DNA from 2 places in the Algoriphagus sp. UBA3586 genome. Region 1 is predicted to be linked to the other one. Evidence: riboswitches for the same ligand, from Rfam matches in the RefSeq annotation. Region 1 holds a riboswitch; the other holds the start of a gene.
What was found. Region 1 has a riboswitch for S-adenosylmethionine ahead of B2906_RS05925 (homocysteine S-methyltransferase family protein). Riboswitches for the same ligand answer to the same signal wherever they lie in the genome.
Positions count from the first base shown of each region.

Region 2: it holds a riboswitch for S-adenosylmethionine, as region 1 does, so the genes downstream of both, B2906_RS10330 (trans-sulfuration enzyme family protein) here and B2906_RS05925 (homocysteine S-methyltransferase family protein) in region 1, are expected to answer to the same signal.

Region 1 is NZ_DFMT01000016.1:301,158-305,374, reverse strand. It holds gene B2906_RS05935 (PAS domain S-box protein) at 1-701, shown strand, start outside; gene B2906_RS05930 (hypothetical protein) at 771-2,087, shown strand; SAM riboswitch class I at 2,199-2,298, shown strand; gene B2906_RS05925 (homocysteine S-methyltransferase family protein) at 2,361-3,413, shown strand; gene metH (methionine synthase) at 3,403-4,217, shown strand, end outside.
Region 2 is NZ_DFMT01000031.1:19,173-23,389, reverse strand. It holds gene B2906_RS10335 (CBS domain-containing protein) at 1-376, shown strand, start outside; gene B2906_RS10330 (trans-sulfuration enzyme family protein) at 415-1,590, opposite strand; SAM riboswitch class I at 1,680-1,785, opposite strand; gene pth (aminoacyl-tRNA hydrolase) at 1,843-2,403, opposite strand; gene B2906_RS10320 (50S ribosomal protein L25/general stress protein Ctc) at 2,474-3,049, opposite strand; gene B2906_RS10315 (ribose-phosphate pyrophosphokinase) at 3,074-4,000, opposite strand.

The DNA of each region.
Region 1 (4,217 bases):
GAATCGATATAGAAGGAAAAGCCATAGTCAAATTTAGATTTGAGGATACTGGAATTGGAATTCCAGAAGAAAAGGTCTCCACTATTTTCGAAGCATTTACACAGGCCTCTTCAGAGACTACTAGAAAGTATGGAGGCACAGGCTTGGGATTGGCTATTGTAAAACGCCTGGTGGAATTATATCAAGGGGATATTACCTATTCTCCAAATCTAGGTGGTGGAAGTGTCTTTGAATTTGTGATTCACTTGAAGCCTTTTGAAGAGAGGGCGAACAATGGTTCAGCTGAGGATAAGCCTCAAATCAAATCTCTGATGGGGGCTTCTATACTAGTTGCGGAAGACAACATGGTCAACCAGATTTTGATCCAGAAATTTTTGAAAAAATGGAATACCGGAAATGTGGTTGTGGCTTCTGATGGGCAAGAGGCTCTGGAATTTTTTGAGAAGGAACATTTTGATTTAATTTTATTGGATTTGCAAATGCCAATTTATGACGGCTTTACAGTTGCCAAGAAAATAAGGTCTATGGCAGATCCGGTAAAAAGTAAAGTTCCTATGCTTGCATTGACTGCCACATCTTTGCATGAAGTAAAAGAACAGTTATTGGAAGTAGGTGTAAACGACTATGTGGCCAAACCATTTACTCCGGAAAATCTCTACGAGAAATTGTTGAAATTTCTTCGTCCCAAAGAAAGGGTCTAAGACATCTTTAGCATTAATTTTGCCTAAAGGCTGTGGGTTATTTATTTACAGCCGAAATTTTCCTTACTCATGTCCCTTTTTTTTAGAATAAGCTTTGCAATAGTTTTCTTCTTTGGTTCTGGCTATGCTTTTTCTCAGCAACTTCTATCCAAGCGAACCACAATGTATACCGTGGTAGGTACCAGTGGAGCCAAATTGAATCAATTTGACCAAATGCTGGAAGATAGAGGTTTAACAGGCTTGAGAAATAGATATAGAACCTTAGGATTAGGCTATCAAAGCAGAATAAATGATTTCGTGATTGGACTTGAGCTTTATCACAATCGTGGTGCAAACAGTGATTTGGATGGCTTTAAATTGGGATACCGGACTTCCAGAGTTTTACTCAATGTGGGATATGCTTTTACCGAGGAATCCAAATTTCAGCTAATACACTACATGTCTTTGGGTATGGGTTATTTGAATTTTCAAATGCTTCCATCCGAAAGGCCTTCCAGTTTGGAAGAGTTTCTGGCTGACCCAAAGCAGGGATTTATTATTCGTGAAAATGATATCCAAAAAGGATCAAAATACTATGGGAACTTTTTAACAGAAATAGGCTTCCATATGACCTACGACTTTGATCTTCCCGGCAGGAGAGAAGCACTTTCCATCATTGCGAAAGCAGGATACGCATTTAGCCCATTTGAAGGAAAATGGGAGCTAAATGGGATGTCTTTCGATAATGCTCAAAGTGGTGCATTTCTTAGACTAGGAGCAGGTATTTCCATTCCAGATAGAAACTTCTTTTATAAAGATGCCTCAATTGGGCTTCACCTGATTTCTGGGGTTCATTTCACAAGTCCAGATACTTTTAATGAGGTTTTGGAAGAAGCTGGCTATGATCCCTTAGATGGCAGGCCTTCCAATTTGGGGATTAAGATTAAAGGTGAATCCGAACGCATGCTTTATGGAGTAGACGTTTATAACTTAGCCATGAATGGTAGTGCAAGCGAGACACAATCTCATTCTCTCAACAGTTTGAGAGTGTATGGAAATTTGGGATATAAAGTTATTCAATACAAAAATTTTGGATTTGGAGCTTTGGCCGGATTGGGCTTTGGAAATATACGATACACCTTAGCGCAGAGAAATAAGCCGGACTTTCCAGAATTATTTGAGCGGAGAAAGTTTGACGGGTATTTGAGAAATTCTGGTTTGATGGGTAAACCCGAAGTGTTTTTAGAGTATGGAATTCCAATGACCAAAAGGAAGTTGGTTGACCTTGTGTTTACCGCATCTGCCGGATATGAACTTGCATTGGCAAATTATAGACTAGGTGAGTTGGATATGGCTTCTTACATGTCAGCCCCTTATTTGACTTTTGGAATAGGGGTAAGACCTTAAATTTTAGAGTAATCGCATTTTCACTTGCCGAATCTTAAAAAAAGAGGGCGAAAAGTTTTAAAAATCCAACGATAGCGGTGTTTTATTGCCAAATAGCTAGTACATTTGAGTTGCTTATCGAGAAAGACCGAGGGAAGGGCCCTACGACGTCTTAGCAACCTGTAATCAAGGTGCTAACTCCCGTTCCGGAAATGCCGGAAAAAGATGAGCGGAAAAGTATTTTTACTTTGCTCCGTGGTTTTGCTCGATTAGCTTTTTAAACTTAATAGAATGATGCAAAATAGAACGGAAACCCTGCTTCAGGCAATTCAAGATAGGATCTTAATCCTTGATGGAGCTATGGGTACCATGATTCAAAGATACCAGTTAACAGAAGAGGATTTCCGCACCGAAAGTCTCAAAAACCACCCAAAATCTCTAAAGGGAAATAATGATTTACTTTCTCTTAGTAGACCAGATATTATCAAGGCAATTCATGCTGAATATCTTGGGGTTGGAGCGGATATCATTGAGACCAATACTTTCTCAGGCACCAGTATAGCTCAGGCTGATTATGATTTATCCCATTTAGCATATGAGATCAATTTTCAATCTGCAAAATTAGCCAGAGAAGTTGCTGAAGAATTTACTTCTCAAAATCCTCAAAAACCAAGATTTGTAGCAGGAGCCATGGGCCCCACCAATAGAACCGCATCCATTTCTCCGGACGTGAATGATCCGGGATATAGGGCAATAAATTTTGATCAACTGGCGGAAGCTTATGCCGAGCAAGTGAGAGGATTACTGGACGGAGGTTCAGATATTTTATTAGTGGAAACAATATTCGATACTTTGAATGCAAAAGCAGCGCTGTATGCAATTCAAGAGGTGTTTGAAGAAAGAAATATACCATTAGACCCGCTTGAGGGAGGTATTCCTATCATGATCTCTGGAACTATCACCGATGCCTCAGGAAGAACTCTTTCAGGGCAAACTACAGAGGCTTTTCTGATTTCCGTATCGCATGTTCCTCTACTTTCAGTAGGATTAAACTGCGCTTTAGGTGCCAAAGAGTTAAGACCTTATTTGAAAGTTTTGGCAAACAAAGCCCCATTTTTTGTATCAGCCTATCCCAATGCGGGCTTGCCTAATGAATTTGGTGCGTATGATCAAAATGCACAGGAGATGGCCGCACAAGTCAAAGAGTTTTTGCAGGAAGGCATGTTGAATATTTTGGGAGGTTGCTGCGGAACCACCCCAGACCATATCCGGGAATTGGCAAAACTAGCGGATGGTTTTGAGCCAAGAAAAATCGGAAAAAAGGAATTAGCGGAAAATGAAGATTGAGGAGCAGGCAATGAATGACTATTTGAAATTATCAGGCCTTGAGCCTTTAGTATTTACACCCAACCTGAATTTTGTCAACATTGGAGAAAGAACCAATGTGACAGGCTCCAAGAAATTTGCCCGTTTGATTTTGAATGGGAATTATGATGAGGCCTTGGAGGTAGCATTAGATCAGGTACGTGGAGGAGCTCAGGTTCTGGACGTTTGTATGGATGAAGGAATGCTGGATGGAGAAGCGGCAATGGTTAAGTTTTTGAACCTAATCGCTTCAGAACCCGAAATCAGCCGAATTCCTATAATGATTGACAGTTCCAAGTGGAGTATCATTTTGGCTGGTTTGAAGTGCGTTCAGGGCAAAGGAATTGTAAATTCGATATCTCTCAAAAACGGGGAGGAAGAATTCATCCATCAAGCCAAAACCATCAAGAAATTTGGAGCCGCGGTAGTAGTAATGGCATTCGACGAAAAAGGTCAGGCGGATACCTATGAGAGGAGAATTCAGATTTGTGAGCGGAGTTATAGGATTTTGGTGGATAGGGTACGATTTAATCCTCAGGACATCATTTTTGATCCCAATATATTCCCGGTTGCAACAGGGATGGAAGAGCATAGAAAAAATGCCCTGGACTTTTTCCTTGCTACCAAATGGATCAAAGAAAATCTGCCCGGAGCAAAAGTAAGTGGCGGGGTTAGTAATGTATCTTTTTCATTTAGAGGAAATGACCGAGTGAGAGAAGCTATGCATGCAGCTTTTCTTTATCATGCGATTCATCATGGAATGGATATGGGTATCGTCAACCCTAC
Region 2 (4,217 bases), on a different contig from region 1:
CAATCTTGTGACATTCGGGCCGAATGACACCATTGATAAGGTAATGGAAGTTTTGACTAAGAAAAAAATTTCCGGAGCGCCTGTGGTCGATGAGTCTGGAGCTCTGGTTGGAATTATATCTGAGGTGGACTGTCTTCGGGAAATAATCAAAGGAAAATATACCAATACCCCTGGGTTTCCCGGAAAGGTAAGTGAGTATATGACCCGAGATGTGATTACCCTAACTCCTGATTTATCATTATTTGATGCTGCAGGAAAATTTTTAGAACTAAAAATTAGAAGATTTCCTGTTTTGAAGGATGGAAGGTTAATAGGTCAAATAAGTCTTTCAGATGTGATTCGTGCTTTTCCTAAACTCAAATATACAACCTGGTAGATATGTAAAAAGGTTGTCGAGAGACAACCTTTTTATTTTTACTTTCTACTAAGATCCAAGGCTCTTTCTACATCAGCAATAATATCTTCGTGATGCTCTAATCCAACAGAAAGGCGAATCAATCCATTGCTTATACCCACTCTTTCTCTCTCCTCCTCCGAAAGCTTGCTGTGGGTGGTAGACGCAGGATGGGTGATGATGCTTCTGCTGTCTCCCAAATTGGCAGTAACTGAAATCATTTTCAGTTCATCGATAAAGCCTTGGGCTCTTTCTCCTCCTCCCTTAAGGTCTAAAGTGATGATTCCTCCACCTTGACTCATTTGCTTTACTGCCAAATCATATTGAGGATGAGATTTTAAGAACGGGTATTTTACTGCATTGAGTTGGGAATTACCTTCAAAGTATTTAGCAACTTTTAGCGCATTGCTGCAATGTCTATCCATTCTAACTCCCAATGTTTCCATGCTTTTGGATAGTATCCAGGCATTGAAAGGAGATATGGCTGGTCCAGTGTGACGCGTGAAAAATTGAACCTCCTTGATTAAATCCTGTGTACCAAGTATTAGGCCTCCCAAAACTCTTCCCTGTCCATCTATATACTTCGTAGCTGAATGGGTAACTATATGTGCCCCCCACTTGGCTGGCTGTTGGAGATAGGGAGTTGCAAAACAATTGTCGACTACTAAAATTAGATTATGTGCTTTAGCAAAATTTCCAGCCCATTCCAAGTCAATAATCTCCAGTCCTGGATTGGATGGAGTTTCTATGAATAGCATTTTGGTATTGGGTTGTACAAGCTTTTCCCAATTCAAATAATCCGAGATATCTCCGTAGGTAGAGGTAATTCCCCATTTCGGGAACACTCTCGTCAATAACTGGTGGGTTGACCCAAAAAGAGATCGGGCAGCTAACACATGATCGCCTTGCTGTAAAAGTGATGCTATACTTCCAAACATGGCTGCCATCCCGGAAGCGGTTGCTATTCCATCCTCCGTGCCTTCAGCAGCGCAGACTTTTTCAATCAAGTCTGAGGAGTTAGGGTTGGCATATCTGGAGTAAATATTGCCCTCAATTTCGTCTGCAAATGTTGCTCTTGCTTCCTCTGCAGAATCGAAAGTAAAGCTGGAAGTCAAATAAATAGGAGAGGAATGTTCCTTTTGATTGGACTTGGAAGGGTTGATCCTGATGGAATTGGTCTCGAAATGTTGACTCATAGTCTAAATAGATTTAAGGTTTTTCAGTAAACCGATAGATCTACCCGAGTCAGATTCGAACTAAAAAGGAATAAGGATGAGTTAATGCCAATTTATAGTTCCCGCTTCGGGTAGGATTTGGCACCTTTCCTGAATTAATCGGGATGGTTGCCAGAGGGTCTCAGAGCCTAGTCTCTCGCCTCTTCTTTATAAATCAGTTGCCTGAAGTGCTACAAATAAATAGGGTAGGGCATTCAAATCCAAATAAAAAAATCAATCATTGTATTGGGTCATAGTTTGGGCTATTCCAATGGTACAAAAACCCAAAACCATGTCAATGGCCTTATCCATGATTTCCGGAAGTTGATCAAATTCTTCCTGCTTGAATTTGCCTAACACATAGTCAGCCTGACGTCCTTTCGGGAAATCGTCACCTATACCCATTCTAAGCCTAGGATAATCCTGTCCTCCGGTCAAAGCTTCAATATTTTTCAAACCATTATGACCTGCAGCACTTCCTTTGGCTCTCATTCTGAGTTTCCCAAAAGGAATCGCTACCTCATCGACTAAGACCAGAATATTTTCTTTGGGAATTGAGAGCTCCTTCATCCAATAGTTTACTGCCTTACCACTGAGATTCATGTAAGTAGTGGGTTTGATAAGATGGATTGTTCGTCCTTTGTGTTTGAATTCGGACTTAAATGCGAGCCGGCCACTTTCCCATTTGGCATCGTATTGATCCGCCAGTCGATCTATTGTCAGAAATCCAATATTATGTCGAGTCAGCTCATATTCAGGGCCTATGTTGCCCAAGCCTACTATTAGATATTTCATGATTCAAATTTGGCTTAAAAATAAAAAATCCTGCCTTTGAGGGGCAGGATTTTAAGAAATGCTCTATGAATTATTCTTCGCCTTTCTTGCCTCTCAATGCTCTTGGGATACCGATGGTAACTACAGAAACATTTGGGCTGGTAAGGATTTCAAATCCTTCTGGCTTCAATTCACTCACTTTGAATGATTTTCCAAGATCCAAGTTGGAAATATCAACTTCAATGAAATCAGGGAAGTTGTTTGCCAAACCTTTTACTTTCAAAGATCTGGTTTTCATTTCCAATTTACCCCCTTTCGCTAAGCCTGGAGAGCTTCCTACAACTTTCACAGGGATTTCAAATTTGATATCTCTGTCTTCAGTGTAAGCCATGAAGTCTACGTGAAGCAATGCATCACTTACTGGGTGGAATTGAGCATCTTTCAATACTGCCTTTACGATAGTACCTTCGATATTTAACTCTACCAAGTGAACTTCCGGAGTGTAAATCAAGTCACGGAAAAGGATAATCGGACTGTAGAAGTGAATTTGCTCAGGGATACCTGGTCCGTAAACCACACAAGGTACGTTACCTGATTCTCTGATCTCATTCAAACTTTGATTGTCGAGATTTGCTCTTTTAAACCCTATAATCTCAATCGTTTTCATATGTATTTTATTTAAAATTGGTTCTTAGATAAATAAAGAACTGATGGAAGTATTACCTGTCACTGCATGAATTGCTTTGGCGAATAGGTCTGCTACTGTCAGTACTCTGATTTTGGATGATTTTTGCTTCAAAGGAATGGTATCAGTGATTACCAATTCATCCAAAACAGAATTCTCGATGTTTTCATAAGCTTTTCCTGACAGGACACCATGTGTTACAATGGCTCTCACAGATTTAGCTCCTTTTGCCATGATGATTTCTCCGGCCTTACAAAGCGTTCCCGCTGTATCAACCAAATCATCTACCAAAATCACATCCTTTCCTTCTACATCCCCGATTACCTGCATAGAGGCAATCTCGTTGGCTCTTTTTCTGTGCTTATCACAGACTACCATTTCTACTTCAAAATGCTTGGCATAAGCCCTTGCTCTGGCTACACCGCCCATATCCGGAGCTGCGAAAATCATATCCGGAAGGTTGAGCATGCTCAAATAGGGTGCAAAGATAGCTGATCCATTCAAATGATCCAATGGTATATCAAAAAATCCCTGAATTTGACCGGCATGCAGATCGCAAGTCACAATTCTGTCAGCTCCAGCCGAGGTAAGCATATTTGCAATCAACTTGGCAGCAATAGAAACTCTTGGCCTATCTTTTCTGTCTTGCCTTGCATACCCGAAGTAAGGGATCACTGCCACCACCTTGTAAGCACTTGCTCTTTTGGCAGCGTCTATCATCAAACAAAGCTCTAGGATATTATCGCTCGGAGGAGTGGTGCTTTGGATGACAAAGACGGTACAACCTCGAATTGACTCATTAAAGCTTGGGGACATTTCCCCATCGCTAAATTTGGAGAGCGTGATGTCTCCCAGTTTTTTACCATAATTCTTGGCGATTTTTTCAGCGAGATTTTGAGTGTTGGACCCTGCAAATATTTTTACCTCAGATATCATGAAGTCTTGGTTTTAAGGAGGAAGTTTTGATAAGGATTTCATTGCAAAAGTAATAATTTTTGATGGGTTGGGAAGTTGGGATAGCTTTAATCCGAATATTATTTTGATAAGTGGGGCGGAAGGTAATCTCTCTTAAACTCCGATCCTGTAAAAATTAGACGAATGAGCGACTTTCTCCTGAGTAGCTCTCTTTTTAATCTTATTTTAGAGCAAA